2 regions of the Blautia sp. HCN-1074 genome follow, and region 2 is predicted to be linked to the other one. Evidence: riboswitches for the same ligand, from Rfam matches in the RefSeq annotation. Region 2 holds a riboswitch; the other holds the start of a gene.
What was found. A riboswitch is a leader RNA that binds a small molecule or an ion and turns the genes downstream of it on or off. The one in region 2 is predicted to bind FMN.

Region 1 (8,260 bases), on a different contig from region 2:
TTAAGAAATCGTCCGTCAGTGGCAATTCTGCTATCAGCAGGGATACCATGAGGTAGCGCTTCGTAAGAAGTTCCTGTGCGAGAGGAGAGAAAGCTATGATACCTTTTCCAAGCTCATAGGCAGTGTCCTTAAGCCCGTTATTCTCAATTGTTCTGTCAAAAATAGAATAACGGTTCTGGTTGATTACGAAAGGACATTTCAAATAGGTTAGGATTTCTGTAGCCTTTTTAAGTGTGGGACCATCATAATTTGAAAGACCTACATAAAGGGCTTTTCCACTTCGAACGATAGAGTCAAGAGCACCCATAGTCTCCTCAAGTGGTGTCTCAGGATCCATTCTGTGATGATAGAAGATATCGACATAATCAAGTCCAAGTCGCTTAAGACTCTGGTCCAGGCCTGCAATAAGGTACTTGCGGCTTCCCCAATTGCCATAAGGTCCTTCCCACATATCAAATCCGGCCTTTGTGCTGATGAGCATTTCATCTCGGTATGGATGAAGTTCTTCCCTGAAAAGCTTGCCGAAATTGCGTTCTGCACTGCCATAAGCAGGCCCATAATTATTGGCAAGGTCAAAATGAGTGATTCCATTGTCAAAAGCGGTAAAGCACATCTGCTTCATATTTTCGTAGACTCTTGTATCACCAAAATTGTGCCAGAGTCCAAGTGAAACAACAGGCAGCTTCAAGCCACTTTTACCGCAGCGGTTGTAAACTATTGTGTCGTATCTTTTTTGACTGCAATGTACATGTGTATATACCTCCATGATTATATCTTTCTGCTACACTTAGGATATCATATTTTTCTTCAATTGCATCCAGCTCTTCATTTCATCCTCTGTTTTCGCTGTATGCTACTGCAATTTCTCCAACAATTCCAGATGAAGTTTCTGCACCTTAATCTTTTGTTTTTGTATATTCACTCTTTGAGTGGACTTTCCTCCTTCGATTTTCTTTAAAGCTTTATGCTTCATAAACTCTTCTTTTATATAGTTTTTTCAAAACAACTATAGTAATATAGAGTTATCACAATCTTAGCTTCCTACTATTCAACGGTTCCTTTTCGCCATATCCAGTGGGGTGGGTAAAGATGACCCAATAAGTGAATGTAATTGAAGAAATTAAAAAAAGGACTATTTTTTATGAACAATATAAAAGAAAGAATAAAAATATTTTCAGGGGCGCAGCTTAAATACATTGCTTTTCTATCTATGCTTATCGATCACACAAACAAAGCGTTAATCTATCCGAATTTGGATGGAGGAGCATTGAATCGGTTGAGTGACTTTTTTGATATTTTAGGAAGAATCGCATTTCCAATATTCATCTTCCTTCTCGTGGAAGGCTATTTCCACACAAAAAATAAATGGAAGTATTTAATTACACTTCTTGTATTTGGAGTAATATCAGAAATTCCTTTTGATATGTGTACAACAGCTACATTTTTTGAAGCCAACTGGAACAATATTATGTTTACGTTAGCCTTGGTGCTTGCCATGATCTGGCTGATTGATGTACTCAAGGAAAAGATGGCAGCATTGCCGAAAGCTTTATGGTATTTCGTATCATTTCTCATTGTGACAGTATTGTGCTTTGCTGCAATGAATCTGGGATTAGATTATGAACACCATGCGGTGCTGATTGGATATTTCTATTATATTTTTCATGACCGACAGGCACTTGCGATTCCATTTTCCTATCTTTCCATGTTCAAAGAACCATGGGCTTTGCTTGGATTTGGCCTGACACTTACTTATAATGGAGAACGTGGAAAACAGAATAAGTGGTTTAATTATCTTTTTTATCCAGTACATTTGCTGATTTTAGGAATTATAAGAATGTGTCTTAAGATTTGAATATGAAATTTTAAAAAGGACTTTTCTTTTAAAATGAACGAAAAGTCCTCTTTTTGCGTAGATGACTGTTATTTCACAGCCCCTTTTTTATTATGCGTATTTTTATTTATCTGCCCCATAATATCTGTCATCGCCGAAGCCAAGGATCAGCATGAAGATTGGCGGTAAGAAGATAAGGCCAATGGCGAATCCTGTGCCTCTGCCGAAGGCTCTTGCAAGCTTAATGCTGTACATAATGCTGATGACGACAAGTATGATTTTTACCAGTATGACAAGCATGTAGACAGTTAAGCTTTCGCCTGTTTCCAGAGTTCCCTGCAGATAAGAAGATATGATTCCCAGGATGAGAGTCAGCCAGAAATATGCGGGCTGCCATGCGATTTTATAAGAAATATAATCGCCATATATTGGAATAATACTTTTCCATCCGGCCTCTCCTGCTTTGGTAAAGATTCTCCAGTTGGCAATGATCTGCAGAAGCCACCATGCAAATGCAATCATCAGATACATACCGCCCAAGAGCATCAGACTACTGATAGCTATAAGTCCCATTTGTGTTCCCCCATTTCTTTTTGTGAGATATGATACATGTATCATTGGTGTAGAAGTGTAGTTGAGAACTATGTTTGTTCTCCTGAAGTATTTATGCTAAATCCATTAAAGCATATTCTCAGGAGTTCGTCAATTATCAAAGAAGATTGTAAATTTTATATTCGATAGTTGGATACGTTACTGTAAGGAACAAAAATAACGTTTGTTCATAAGTGAGAAAATTATTGTTGCTTTGGCGTAAAACATATACTGCCAGTGAATGAAAAGCTGATGAGATAAGGGTATAATGAGTGTAATAAAGGATGAGTGAATTATAACAATCCTCTAAATGAATTACTGAAGATTGTACATAAGCGAGGTGAAAATTATGGCAGCAATACTTATGATCGCTTACATAGCGGCAGCATACTGGGCGACTAATAAGATATGGTGATCTAAGAAAGTGTATGTTTATTCCAATGCAACATATTTCTACATGACACGTTTTATTATCTGTATGATTGCAGGATTTGTGACGATACCCATTGCACTGTTGCAGACATTGATCGGCAAAAACTGAAATAAGAGGGGGAAAGTAATATGGAAGCACTGGAAGCTCAAGCACAGGCTACACAGGAAAAAGAAAATGCTGTGACAAAGCAGAATATGAAGTATACCATGAGTTCTTCAAGAGGAATTTATTTATCGTGGCTGACGGGAAGGATTTACAGCACAATTTTTGCTGATCACGAAAAGCTGACTATAGATATAAGGCCGGTAAAGAAGAATATGATTCCTGTGATTTATTATGAAGATATTACGGCAATACTTATGAACTACAAAATACCGGGATATTATATATTTTTCATTTGTCTGGCAGTGATTTCCTGTTTTTCCAATCCTGGAATGATTGTATTTGTTTTTCTGTTTATATGGGCAGGCTCAAACCGTAAAATAACAATATGTTTGAGAAGCGGAAACAAAGCAATTGTATATGCAAGAAGAAAGAAAATAGCTACAGCATTTGTAGAGGATATTAAAGAAAGAGCGAAGATATAATTAACAGTAAATGTTACAAAAGAAAAGGGGGATAACTATGGTAGCAAAAACAATTATGAAAAGGATTGCAATAGCGGTATTATCAGCGGTTATTTTAAATGGAGTAATACCTCTGGATAGTTTGAACGTATATGCCTCCGAGAATACGGGAGCAAGCTATACAGCATTGGATCTGTATACATATTTACAGGATCAATGCACTACAGAGTATACATTAACAGAGAAGGCAGAAACTTTTCTGGAAGAACATGATGATTTTTTCCCTGCTTCGCCAGAATTGGCAATACCGGATGAAATGACAGATGCAGAACTGGATTTTCGCCATATCAACAAAAATCCATCCAGATACGGTGATAAGCTGATGAGAATTTCAGAAGCATACGTAATACAGGTTCAGGAACAGGAAATGGAAGAAGGACATTATCTGACATGGCTAAATCTGATAGATGGAGAAGAACAGCAGTATTCTGTTTATTATAATGGAGAATTGGATGACGTTTTTGAGGATGATACAGTAGAAGTAACCGGTCTGCCACTTGGAACCAGTTCATTTGAGAATACCGATGGAGGGGACACTCTTGTTGTTGTATTAGCGGGCTGTAAGGTTAATAATATTGGTTAAAAAGAAATAAAACTCAGAAAAAAGTCACAAATGATATTGAAATAAATGTCTGTATGTAGTATAACCAGACGCAGATAAAAGAAAATTCTTCGGGGTTGTGGTGATCAGCATCAGCTGAGATTCCCTACCGGCGGTTATAGTCCGCGACCCGCTTAGGCGGCTGATCTGGTGGAATTTCAGGACCGACAGTATAGTCTGGATGAGAGAAGAACACGCGATATTTACCATACGTGCTTATTACCCCGGATATATAATCCGGGGTTTTTTATATGTTGAAGAAATCTCGGTGCTGGTTGGCTCATTTGCAATGGAACCGATCGCAGGTGTACTGATCGAGCTGGTGAAGATTCTTGTGCATCTGGTAACAAAGGGATCTGTGACAGCAGATGTAGGTGATGTGGCAAACTTCATCTTTGGATGTACATTTGCAGCAATGATCATTTTCCCATTCAGTATATTTAAATATACACTGACATCTCTGATCGTATTCTTTATTTATAAGAGAATCCGTGTAGTTCTTAAGGGAGATTGATTTTATATCTGATAAAGAATAAATTGGCAGTCCAATAAATATAAAAGAAGAACAGTCGTATGAGGAAAAATCTACGGCTGTTTTTCTTTTTGACGGGTAAAAAATAATTATGGAAATTGGCAGACGGACTTAAAAAAGATAAGATAATATGGTAAGATAAAGCAGACAATATAAACACCTGAATGTGAGGTTTATAAAATGAATGATACAGGAATCAGACCGGAAGTTATAGAAGAAATCCGAAACCTTGCGCAAAAATATGATATTGTAAATCTTGATCGTGACATGCAGGATGAGTTAAGAGAAGCTATAGAGAAGGAGGGGCGGGTTTTGTATGAGAAAGTATGAAAATTGCGTTAGGAATTATAGCTGATGCAAAAGAAGAGTTTTATCAGATGTTTTGTAAATTGAAAACAGAGATAGAAGAAAACTGGCTGTGATAATCAACAGAGGGATAGAAAGCGAAAGGAAGTATCCATTATGGGACAGATACACAATATTGAGAAACTGACAGACTGTAAATTTTTGAATTTGTATCATTTAAATGCAACAAGCATTCATAATACTCCTGTGTCATATTTTGTGGCATCACGTGCGAAGAGTATTAACGAATTAAAGATAAAAACAGGTAAAAACACTCCTGATGGCGTGATCATTTACAGTCTTTACGGAGAGAAAAAAGACAGGGTTGTATTGGTACGTCAGTACAGATATGCAATCGGCGGATACATCTATGAATTCCCGGCAGGTCTGGTAGAACCGAACGAAGAATTCCATGAAGGTGCAGTAAGAGAAATGTATGAGGAAACAGGACTGAAATTCACACCTCTGAAAGTAGATCCGGCATTCGAGAAACCTTATTTCACAACGGTTGGCATGACAGATGAATCCTGCGCAACTGTTTACGGTTACGCGGAAGGCGGGATCAGTAAAGCGGCACAGGAGGATTCCGAAGAAATCGAAGTTGTGCTTGCTGACAGAGAAGAAGTAAAGAGAATCCTGAAAGAGGAAAATGTAGCGATCATGTGTGCATATCAGCTTATGCATTTCCTTCAGGATGAAGAACCTTTTGCATTTTTGAAGGAAGAACTTTAACCAAATCAAGCAAATAACGAAGCAGATGATTTTATCTGCTTGACTAAGGAGAATTAAAGGAGGATTACACTAATGGAAAAATGGCAGAGAAGCTTTTTCCAGCCGGTACTTCCGCTGGGAGAAGATGGACGAAGAGTTACAGGAAGTAAAGAAAACATTGCACTTTCCAGAATGGCAGCAGGAGAGGGAATGGTCCTTCTGAAAAACGAGAAAAACACACTTCCTATCCGGAGAGGGACGAAAGTCGCGCTCTTTGGCAAGGGCACTGTAGATTACGTAAAAGGAGGCGGAGGAAGCGGCGATGTAACTGTAGAATACATCCGTAATCTTTACGAGGGCATGAAGATTAAAGAGGATGAGGGAAAAGTAGAAGTTTTCGATAAACTTGCGAAATATTATGCGGAAGATATTCAGAAACAGTACGCAGATGGTGCAGTACCGGGTATGACAGTTGAGCCGGAGCTTCCGGATGAACTTCTGAATGAAGCGCGAGAATATACAGATACTGCAATAATTACCATTTGTCGTTTTTCAGGTGAAGGATGGGACAGAAAATGTGAAGCTGCACAGGATGGATACGTTCTTGACGGAGAGGAGAAAAGAAACTCCGAGCTGTCAGCGAAGATTTTTGAAAACGGTGATTTCTGCCTGACAAATGCAGAGAATGTCATGGTAGAGAAAGTAAAGAAAGCATTCCCACATGTAATCGTAGTGATGAATGTTGGCGGTATCGTGGACACGAAATGGTTCAGAGACTGTGATGAGATTCAGTCAGTACTGATGGCATGGCAGGGCGGAATAGAAGGTGGTCTTGCAACAGCAGATATACTCTGTGGTGATGTCAATCCGTCTGGTAAATTGTCCGATACTTACGCAAAAGATCTGGAAGACTATCCATCAACAGCAAACTTCCATGAGTCTGCATTCTATGTAGATTACACAGAAGATATTTATGTAGGATACCGTTATTTTGAAACAATTCCGGGTGCAGCGGAGAGAGTAAATTATCCGTTTGGGTTTGGACTGTCCTACACAGATTTCGATTGGAAAGTAACAGGTGCTTCTGAAGAAAACGGTGTGATCACGGTCCTTGCAGAAGTAACTAACACAGGAAAAACAGCAGGAAAAGAAGTTATCCAGCTTTATTACGGAGCGCCACAGGGGAAACTTGGAAAGCCTGCGAAAGTACTGGGAGCATTCAAAAAGACCAGTCTTCTTCAGCCGGGTGAACGTCAGATCCTTACCCTGGAACTTCCTGTGAATCAGATGGCATCCTACGATGATCTGGGTAAAGTATGCAGATCAGCCTATGTTCTGGAGGCAGGAGAATATGCGATCTATATCGGTACAAATGTAAGAGATGCAGAAAAGATCGACTTTACATATGTAGTAAAAGAAGACACAGTAACTGAGCAGTTAAGCCAGAAGGCAGCGCCATATCATCTTCAGAAACGTATGCTTGCAGACGGCTCTTATGAGGAACTTCCACAGCGTGAATATGTGGAAGAAGAAGGACTTCCGAGACAGGATAAATATGCGATTGGTCTCCCATGCCCTGATACAAGAGGACAAAAAGGAATAGACTTTCTTGATTTTCTTGATTCCAAGGGAGTTCGCTTCTCTGATGTAGCAGACGGTAAAATGGCACTGGATGAGTTTATGGATATCCTGACATTGGATGACTGTATCAATCTCCTTGGCGGACAGCCAAATACAGGCTGTGCCAATACATTTGGAATGGGAAATCTTCCGGAATACGGAGTCCCGAATGTGATGACAGCAGACGGACCAGCCGGACTTCGCATTCTTCCGAAATGCGGAGTGAACACAACTGCATGGCCATGTGCCACACTTCTTGCCAGTACCTGGGATGAAGAACTGGTAGAGGAAGTTGGTAAAGCAGGAGCAGAAGAAGTAAAAGAAAATAATATCAGTATCTGGCTTACACCAGCTTGCAATATCCACAGAAGCCCGCTTTGCGGACGTAACTTTGAGTATTATTCTGAGGATCCGTATCTTGCAGGAAAGACAGGTGCAGCTATGGTAAGAGGCATCCAGTCTCAGCATATCGGAGCAAGTGTGAAACATTTTGCAGCCAATAATAAGGAGACAAACCGTAAGGATTCAGATTCCAGAGTATCCGAGAGAGCACTCCGTGAAATCTATCTGAAACAGTTTGAAATTATTGTAAAAGAGTCTCATCCGTATACGATTATGTCCTCCTATAATCTGCTTAATGGTATTCATACTTCAGAGCATAAAGAACTCCTGACAGGTATTCTCCGTGATGAATGGGAATTCGACGGAATAGTTACAACAGACTGGTGGACATTCGGAGAACACTATCGCGAGACAAAAGCAGGAAACGATATCAAAATGGCAGCAGGATATCCGGAACGCATAAAAGAAGCATATGAAAAAGGGTTTATTACTGAAGCAGAAATCCGTCTCAGCGCAAGAAGAATCCTGAATATGATTCTGAAAATTGACTGATGAGTATCATTAATATTTTATACAGGAGCAAAAAAGATAATGGATGAGCGCAAACGAAGTTTACGAAAAGAAA
Region 2 (8,260 bases):
GGTGGTTTTCCCGGTATGCTCTGGTCCCACAGCCGCAAAATCCTGCTGCTTCCATTTAGTTTTCCCTGCTTTGATCTATGATCATCTGGCAGATTTCCTGTTTTGGTTTTCCAAGTGCTGCTCCCAGTTCTGCATACAGCAGATCCTAAAGTCTGATTTATAATACCGCCATACGTCGGTCTCAGAGCCGGTGCAGCCGCTGACACAAGTCTGTTTTCGTTGATACTCCGAACGTATCCATCACCGCATATCTATAATTGAAACATAAAATTTCTCCTAAAAAAATTTTTTTATGGATATATTTCAGAATAAACACTCAATCGACACATCACTGAAATATCTAAAAAAATTTTACATAAATTTTTCATTAGCGCGCATGTGTATTTTACAAAGCATTCCTATAATAGGAAACAAAGAAATGAGAAAACATTATACATTCATAGATATAAGAAAAGAGGAATGATTATGTATCAGACATTATGGACTTCTATTAACAATCAGGTAAAAAAATCACATGCTTCTGCCGCTTTTCTGGCAGTTTCACTTATTGAATGGACAACACTCGGACTTCTGGCAGGATTTTTCATCTCTATAATTGGCGGAATGTCTGCTATTACCAAACTGACTGTTATCCTTTGTGCCGGTGGATATACCGGACTGATTTTTGGTTTCTTTGGCGGAATTTTATATCTGTACAGAACAGATTCCCGCCATTCCTCAGCAGAATCTTCTCCCTCTGCTACCGCCAGACTCTCTCTTAAGAGTAAAACAGCTGCCTGATTTATATCAGACAGCTGTTTTATTTTTCTACAAAATGGATTCTCGTCTCATCAAAACGATTCTCCATCGGTGCAATACCGATCCACACACCGCCAGGTCCCAGTGCATCTGTTTCCAATCAAATATATTACTTCTTAATTTTTTCTATCATACACTGATGTTCTTTATCTTTTTTCGAATAATTAATACCTACCAGAAGAATGTTTCCAGCATATTACGCTGAGACTTTTTTATCTTTGCAATCAGATACAAAAACGCTATCACAACCAGTTTAAGAAAGTCAATCGAATATTCGCAATTGAAGCAGAGGGCTTACTTGTATCACCCCAATGCCACATCAAGCACCATCATCAGTGAAAATCCTACTGCGAAGAAAATTGTTCCAATATTGGAATGTTCCCCTGCTGACATTTCGGGGATGAGTTCTTCTACTACTACGTAGAGCATTGCTCCCGCTGCAAAGCTGAGCAGATATGGTAACGCTGGTACAATAAGTCCTGCCGCCAGGATCGTCAGTACCGCACCGATTGGTTCTACGATTCCGGATAACACACCACCTGCAAACGCTCTGCCTTTTCCCATTCCTTCCGAGCGCAATGGCATGGAAATAATCGCGCCTTCCGGGAAATTCTGAATAGCGATTCCAATAGAGAGCGCCATGGCCCCCATCACGGTAATCTTCGTATTTCCGGTCAGATATCCGGCATAGACCACTCCTACCGCCATTCCTTCCGGAATATTGTGTAAAGTTACAGCCAGAACCAGCATAGTAGTTCTCTGAAGTCTGCTCTTTGGACCTTCTGCCTTGTCACTGTTCTGGTGAAGGTGCGGGATCATGTGATCCAGCAAGAGCAAAAAGAGCACTCCAATCCAGAATCCCACTGCTGCCGGGATAAAAGAAAACTTTCCCATGTCTGCAGACTGCTCGATTGATGGAATCAGCAGACTCCACACTGAAGCTGCCACCATGACCCCGGCCGCAAAGCCGGTAAGTGCTCTCTGTACTTGTTCATTCAGATTCCTTTTCATAAAAAATACGCAGGCTGCTCCTGCTGAAGTTCCGATAAAAGGAATCAGGATTCCGTAAAATACATTTATATTCATCTGTCTACTCCTCCTATTCTATTTGTATGCCTAAGATAAGTAATTGTTCCTATTCTCCACCAATCATACAAATAACTCTGATTTGGTTAAATAATAGTGGATGAAAAATCCAGTTTGTTAGTTAGTTTAGTCTAACTCATGTAAGTATATCAGATTTTCTTCCAAATAAAAAGAGCATACAGAACTTTTTTCAAATTCTATATGCCCAAATTTAACCGAATCAAGTAAGTCCCCTGCGGGGGTTGCGAAGAGCAATAAGCAGTTAAAGAATAGACTGCGGGCAGCCGGACTATTTCTTTTCGTAAACTTTGTTTACGCTCATTCATTGTTTTTGCTCCTGTTTCAGATAAACTGCAGCACCCAGTATACAAACGGTAAAGTCACGATTGAACAGACTGTCGTCACCAGGATTCCACCCATGGCATAGTCGCCGTCTGTGCCGTATGTATTTGCCATCATAACTACTGATGACATTACCGGCATAGCGGATGTGAGTGTCATGGTCATACGGATTTCTGCCGATATTGGAAGTAACCCCAGTATCAGATAAAACAGCACCGGAAAAATCAGCATTTTGATTGCGACGATTCCATAATAGTCCAGTTTGCAAATGTATTTTTTTACATCCATACATGCAAAGACTCCGCCAAGATAAATCATTGCCAGAGGTGTTGCTGTTGCTCCGATTTTTGAGAATGCTGTGTTCAGAATCTCCGGTAAGGCAAGACCTACAATAATACAAAATAATGCCAATACGATAGCAACTGTTACCGGGTTAATTAGCTTTTTAAAGTCAAATGTAGAATGCTTTACGGCACCAACATTTTTTCCACATTGTGATGAATTTTTTGAGGTAGTTTCCACTATATCCACTGTCTTCGAAGTTAGCCTTACCCCGACTGTCCACAGCATCAGCTGGTCTATCATGGTAAATACCGAGATATACAGCATTCCTCTTTCCGGAAAGATACTTGTGACAATTGGAATTCCCATAAATCCAATATTTCCAAAAGCGCTCATAGCAGAATAAAGCTGTTGGTGGTCACCTTGCAGGTGCAGTATTTTTCCTGAAAGAAAGCTGAGTCCAAACAAACAGATATACATAAAGAATGCGATTCCGAGAATCGGCAGGGAGTGGAAAAGCATTTCCTTATCCACTCCATTTACCGTATTTGTAAAAATCATAATCGGCAGTGCCAGTTTGATCACAAGTCTGGAAACGACTTCCATATTTTCCCGGTTCAGCACATGTGTCCGGATCAGAATGATGCCTGCCAGAATGTAGATGACAAACATTCCGATCTGGTTAAGAAGAATATTTAATGTACTCATAAGTCAATTCTCCGGAGTGTTTTTGCCTGTCTTGATTTTTAATTTTTCAATATCATGTATCTGTCCCATTGTTGCTATTTCCTTTCTTCTGCATTCGCATTATTTATTTTTCATAAAGGATTCTTCCTTCATTTTTTATAACTTCTACTAACTTTTTTATTTCTATTCTGTCTGTTTTATCTTACCATATTATCATGCCTTTTTTAAGTCTCTCCAACAATTTCGAAGATTGTTTTTCTGTGCTCAGGCATGAAAAACAGCCGCAGATTCTTCATCATACGGCTGATCTTTTCTATTTAATATTCTATCTGTTGTCTGTTTTTATTTCTCAATCCCCTTTAAGAACCACACGGATTCTCTTGTAGATCAGAAATACAACCAGGGATGTCAGTGCATATTTAAATAAGTTGAATGGGAAGATGATCAGTGCTGCAAATGAAAGCAGACTGTTTACAGAGCTGTGTACTGCGCCACCCATTTCGATGAATGCTTCGATTGGCATTCCAAAAGCTTTTCCATAAGCCGGAAGTAAAACAAATGCATTAATAAAGCATGCAACTATTGCTGTCAGAACTGTTCCGACTGCCATTCCTACAACTGCGTGTTTTCTGCTCTTGACGGATTTGTAGCGGTAGATTAATCCTGCCGGAACTGCGAATGTACATCCGAAGATAAAGTTTGCCACGTCACCGACTCCTGCTGTCATAGATCCCTTTGTTACAAGATGCACCAGAATCTTCACCAGCTCGATCAGAACACCTGCAATCGGTCCCATTGCGAAAGAGCCAACCAGTACAGGGATCTCAGAGAAATCCAACTGATAAAATGTCGGTGCCAGGAACGGAAGCGGAAACTCCAGATTCATCAGAATTCCTGCGATAGCGCCAAGCATGGCTATCTGTGTGATAGTCCTTGTCTTACTCCTTGCCATTGCGTTTCCATTTCTTAATACCTGTTCACTCATACTGTTTCTCTCCTTTGAAATTATTCTTTATGGATATAAAGTTTTATTCGCTGCATATCCTGTTTAAAAGAAAATTCCACAAGCTTCTTTACATGGCAAAACTGTCATATCTCATAGAAAATTTCACCACATAAAAAACCCTGGATAAATCATCCAGGGTAATGAGCACGTATGGTAAAAATATCGCGTGTTCTTCTCTCATCCAGACTATACTGTCGGTTCTGGAGTTTCACCAGATCAGCCGCCTAAGCTAAGCGGGTCGCGGACTATAACCGCCGGTAGGGAATCTCAGCTAATGCTGATCACCACAACCCCGAAGAATTTTCTTTTATCTGCGTTTGATTATACTACATAAGTATATTCATTTCAATACAATTTTCAGATTTTTTACCGGAGTGTACATTGTAAGAAGGAGTCGTATTGTCCGTTGGAATCTCATCGGGTGCAAACAGTTCTATTTTATTATCGAATTCTGTATAATTCTCATTTGCGCCAAGTTCTCTTGATTCTATCAAAGTTTCTGTAATGTTCTCTCCTCTCTTTGTAATTCTAAGTCATGCACCACCAGTTCAACTGGTGGTTTGATTATTTTCTTTTTCTTCCTTTTCTATTATAACTTTATTTTTTACTTCTTTTATTCACTGACAGTGTATATTTATCTTTCCCGCAAAAAAAGCAGGAACTGTACTCAACAGTCCTGCTTTTTCATCATCAGAGAAATAGTTTTCCCCTTATGCAGTAATATTCTTTCTTATATAGATCCTCTCTGCAATCTTATCCACTACCTTATTGCAGATCAACGTATAAGCCGCGCCAAACACATTCGCGCCAATACGAAGTGCCACTGCCGCAGGCATTCCGAAAAGTCCTGCTGCGATAGAGAGTGCTCCGAAAGTGTTAAATGCAGTCTGCCATGCATATCCTGCGGAATATCCGACTCCGATTCCACCAATCATTCCGATATACGGATACATGGATTCCGGAAGTGCCAGATACAGGACAATAAAGAGCAGGCATCCTACAATGTTGAACAGCCCTCTGTTGCCGGCTCTGGACGCACAGTCTTCTGTAAATGGCAGGCATACGGACATGCAGGCGATTCCTGCCCACATGGCTCTCGGCAGTCCCAGAAGATTCATAAATAACATAGCACTGGACACAATCAGTGTCAGTTTCAGATACCATCTGCTCCTTGCTGAACGGATGTCAAACTCACGAAACAGGTCAAGGAAAGTTCTTCTATATGGTCTGTTCTTCTGATTTTTGTAAAAAATCGCCATGCAGATCAGCATTCCTATGAAAAGTCCTGCGATGCGTAACGCATATTCCTGCCCGGTCACATCATATCCCAGAAGGAGTAAATAGCCCAGTACAAATGTAGAATGATTATACATGATCACATTGTGGCATCCAAGAATCATCAGAAGCAGAATGCAGACCACATTGACAAGAAATGCGGCAAATGGATGTGGTGCTGCCATATTTGCCAGTCTTGGCCCCGCCATAAGAATTCCAAAGATTCCTGCAATGGAAATCAACCCATGTGTTGTCCTGATTCCGAAGTCCGCCTGTCGCAATACGAGAACCGCCAGCAGAACTGTAACCCCGACTACACTGTTATTGCTTCCTGTGAGTTTACTGTACAGGCTCACCACCGCAACACAGAACGCCATGACCAGATATACTTTGAAGTTATAAATTAATATGTGACGTCTTTTTTCTTTTGGATCCGTTGTGTTCTTAATAAGCTGCTTAGAACCAACGGAACTCAACTGTAGTTCCTGATAAAATGTCATTTCCAAGTCGTCTCCTTTTTTGTAAAATTACGTAAAAATCCAACGTTTTCACAGAATAACAAAACGCCAAATGATTACGTACCTACTATGAATTTTGAAATAGTAACGAGCACTATACCGCAATTTTCCAAAAACGTCAAGAGTCATTTCTCGCACTCCATAAATTTTTTTACTCACTCAAAAGAGGTATTATTCCATACACCGTTCACATTATGTATCATTAATTACCACTTAATACAATCCCATGATCGCCAGCAATGCCGTGATCACTACAAGGCTGCAAAGAATCGTCACGCTGTTCGCACAGCTTGCCATTCCTTCATCTCCTCCACACATTCCTGTGTAGGCAGGTGCAACTGCACTCATAGGAGCAAAGCACAGTAAAACAAGGGTCTGTCTGATTACCAGGTCAAATGGTAATACAAAGAAGAAAAATACTGCACAGACTGCCGCAAAAATGTGTCGGATCACTACCAGTTTAACGATCTCACCCATATATTCTTTGATCAATTACCTCAATCCTTCCCAGACGGCAAATGCTGTGTTAAGCGCTTTAAAGGGTGGTCTGGTGGATGTGCTGATCCTGGACTCCAATCTTGCTGAAGCACTGCTGAAACTTAGTGAAGACATGCCTTCACAGGAGTAATACATACAAAATACCCTTTCGTCATATTATACGAAAGGGTATTTTTTCAGACTATTTTATTTTTTGTAAAGCACAAATGCCTCATATGGATTCAGGATGATTTTCCTGTCAAATACTTTTCTTCCCATGTTCGTAATCAGGCACTGAGCTCCTTCTGTGAATGTTTCCGGAAGTTCCATTTCCGCTTCCTGTGCACTGAAATTACATACTGTGAGCAGCTTCTCTGATTCAAGCTTTCTTATGTAAGCAAAGATCTGGTCATGATCACGGTACAGAGCCTCAAATTCTCCGTATACGATGATATCCATTTCTTTACGCAGACGGATCAGTTTCTGATAATAATGGAAAACAGAGTCCGGATCTTTTAACTGATCTGCCGCATTGATCTGCCGGTAATTTGGGTTTACCTTGATCCATGGTTTCCCTGTAGTGAAACCTGCACCTGCGGAAGTATCCCACTGCATTGGTGTTCTGGCATTATCGCGGCTTCTGAGCATCAGACATTTCATCATATACTCCGGTGTCAGTCTGCCTGTCTCTGTCAGCTCAGTGAAATAATGAAGGCTCTCGATATCACGGTAGTCCTCCAGCTTATCAAAATAAACATTAGTCATTCCAAGCTCTTCACCCTGATAAACATAAGGGGTTCCCTGCATCATATGAAGGCAGGTCGCCAGCATCTTGGCTGAAATATCGCGGTAAGCAGGATTGTCATTTCCGAATCTGGATACACTTCTTGGCTGATCATGGTTTCCAAGGAAAAGGCTGTTCCATGCTTTTCCTGCCAGTTCTTCCTGCCATTTGATCATGATCTTCTTGAACTCTTTGAAATCATACCGTTCTGTGGTCCATTTGCCATAATCACCACCACCGATTTCTATATGCTCAAACTGGAATACCATATTCAGTTCTTCTCTGTCATCACCTGCGTATTTCTGTGCTTCCTCAATGGTAACTCCTGAGGTTTCCCCCACAGTCATCACATCATATTTGGAAAGAACTTCCTGATTCATTTCATGCAGGAATTCGTGGATTCTTGGACCATGAACACTATACGGACCGAAATCGCCATACAATCCGTTATTCATCTCTCCGTCAGGAAATTTCTGATCTTTGGAAATCATGCTGATAACGTCCATACGGAAACCATCGATTCCCTTTTCACACCAGAAGTTCATCATATCATAAACTTCCCGGCGAACCTTCTCGTTCTCCCAGTTCAGATCCGGCTGTTTCTTGGAGAACAGATGAAGATAGTACATATCTGTCTGTGCGTCATATTCCCAGGCTGAACCTCCGAATACTCCGCCCCAGTTATTTGGTTCCTTACCATTCACCGGATTTCTCCAGATATAATAGTCACGGTAAGGATTATCTTTGGATTTACGGCTCTCGACAAACCAGGAATGCTCATCGGAAGTATGGTTTACAACCAGATCCATGAGAATCTTGATTCCTCTTTTGTGCGCTTCTGCAAGGAGAGTTTCATAATCCTCCATTGTTCCGTAATCTTTGTATATCTTTCTGTAATCAGAAATATCATATCCGTTATCATCCTGAGGAGACTCCAGCATAGGAGAAATCCAGAGAACATTCACACCTAACTCCTTCAAATAGTCAAGCTTCTCAATAATTCCT

Region 1: linked by a shared signal. The riboswitch ahead of WKT11_RS00275 (hypothetical protein) and the one ahead of WKT11_RS10990 (ECF transporter S component) in region 2 are both predicted to bind FMN.

The regions. Positions count from the first base shown of each region.
Region 1 is NZ_JBBKBP010000001.1:55,423-63,682, reverse strand. It holds partial or broken gene WKT11_RS00300 (aldo/keto reductase) at 1-766, opposite strand, end outside; gene WKT11_RS00295 (TraX family protein) at 1,142-1,855, shown strand; gene WKT11_RS00290 (DUF5684 domain-containing protein) at 1,958-2,407, opposite strand; gene WKT11_RS00285 (hypothetical protein) at 2,987-3,445, shown strand; gene WKT11_RS00280 (hypothetical protein) at 3,483-4,067, shown strand; FMN riboswitch at 4,149-4,282, shown strand; gene WKT11_RS00275 (hypothetical protein) at 4,267-4,599, shown strand; gene WKT11_RS00270 (hypothetical protein) at 4,798-4,947, shown strand; gene WKT11_RS00265 (NUDIX hydrolase) at 5,080-5,694, shown strand; gene WKT11_RS00260 (glycoside hydrolase family 3 protein) at 5,767-8,187, shown strand; gene WKT11_RS00255 (MATE family efflux transporter) at 8,227-8,260, shown strand, end outside.
Region 2 is NZ_JBBKBP010000011.1:79,573-87,832, reverse strand. It holds partial or broken gene WKT11_RS20010 (S8 family serine peptidase) at 1-56, opposite strand, end outside; gene WKT11_RS11005 (hypothetical protein) at 466-780, shown strand; gene WKT11_RS11000 (ZIP family metal transporter) at 1,102-1,884, opposite strand; gene WKT11_RS10995 (AEC family transporter) at 2,227-3,216, opposite strand; gene WKT11_RS10990 (ECF transporter S component) at 3,545-4,180, opposite strand; FMN riboswitch at 4,367-4,505, opposite strand; gene WKT11_RS10985 (hypothetical protein) at 4,528-4,695, opposite strand; gene WKT11_RS10980 (FUSC family protein) at 4,912-5,976, opposite strand; gene WKT11_RS10975 (hypothetical protein) at 6,208-6,486, opposite strand; gene WKT11_RS10970 (glycoside hydrolase family 13 protein) at 6,679-8,260, opposite strand, start outside.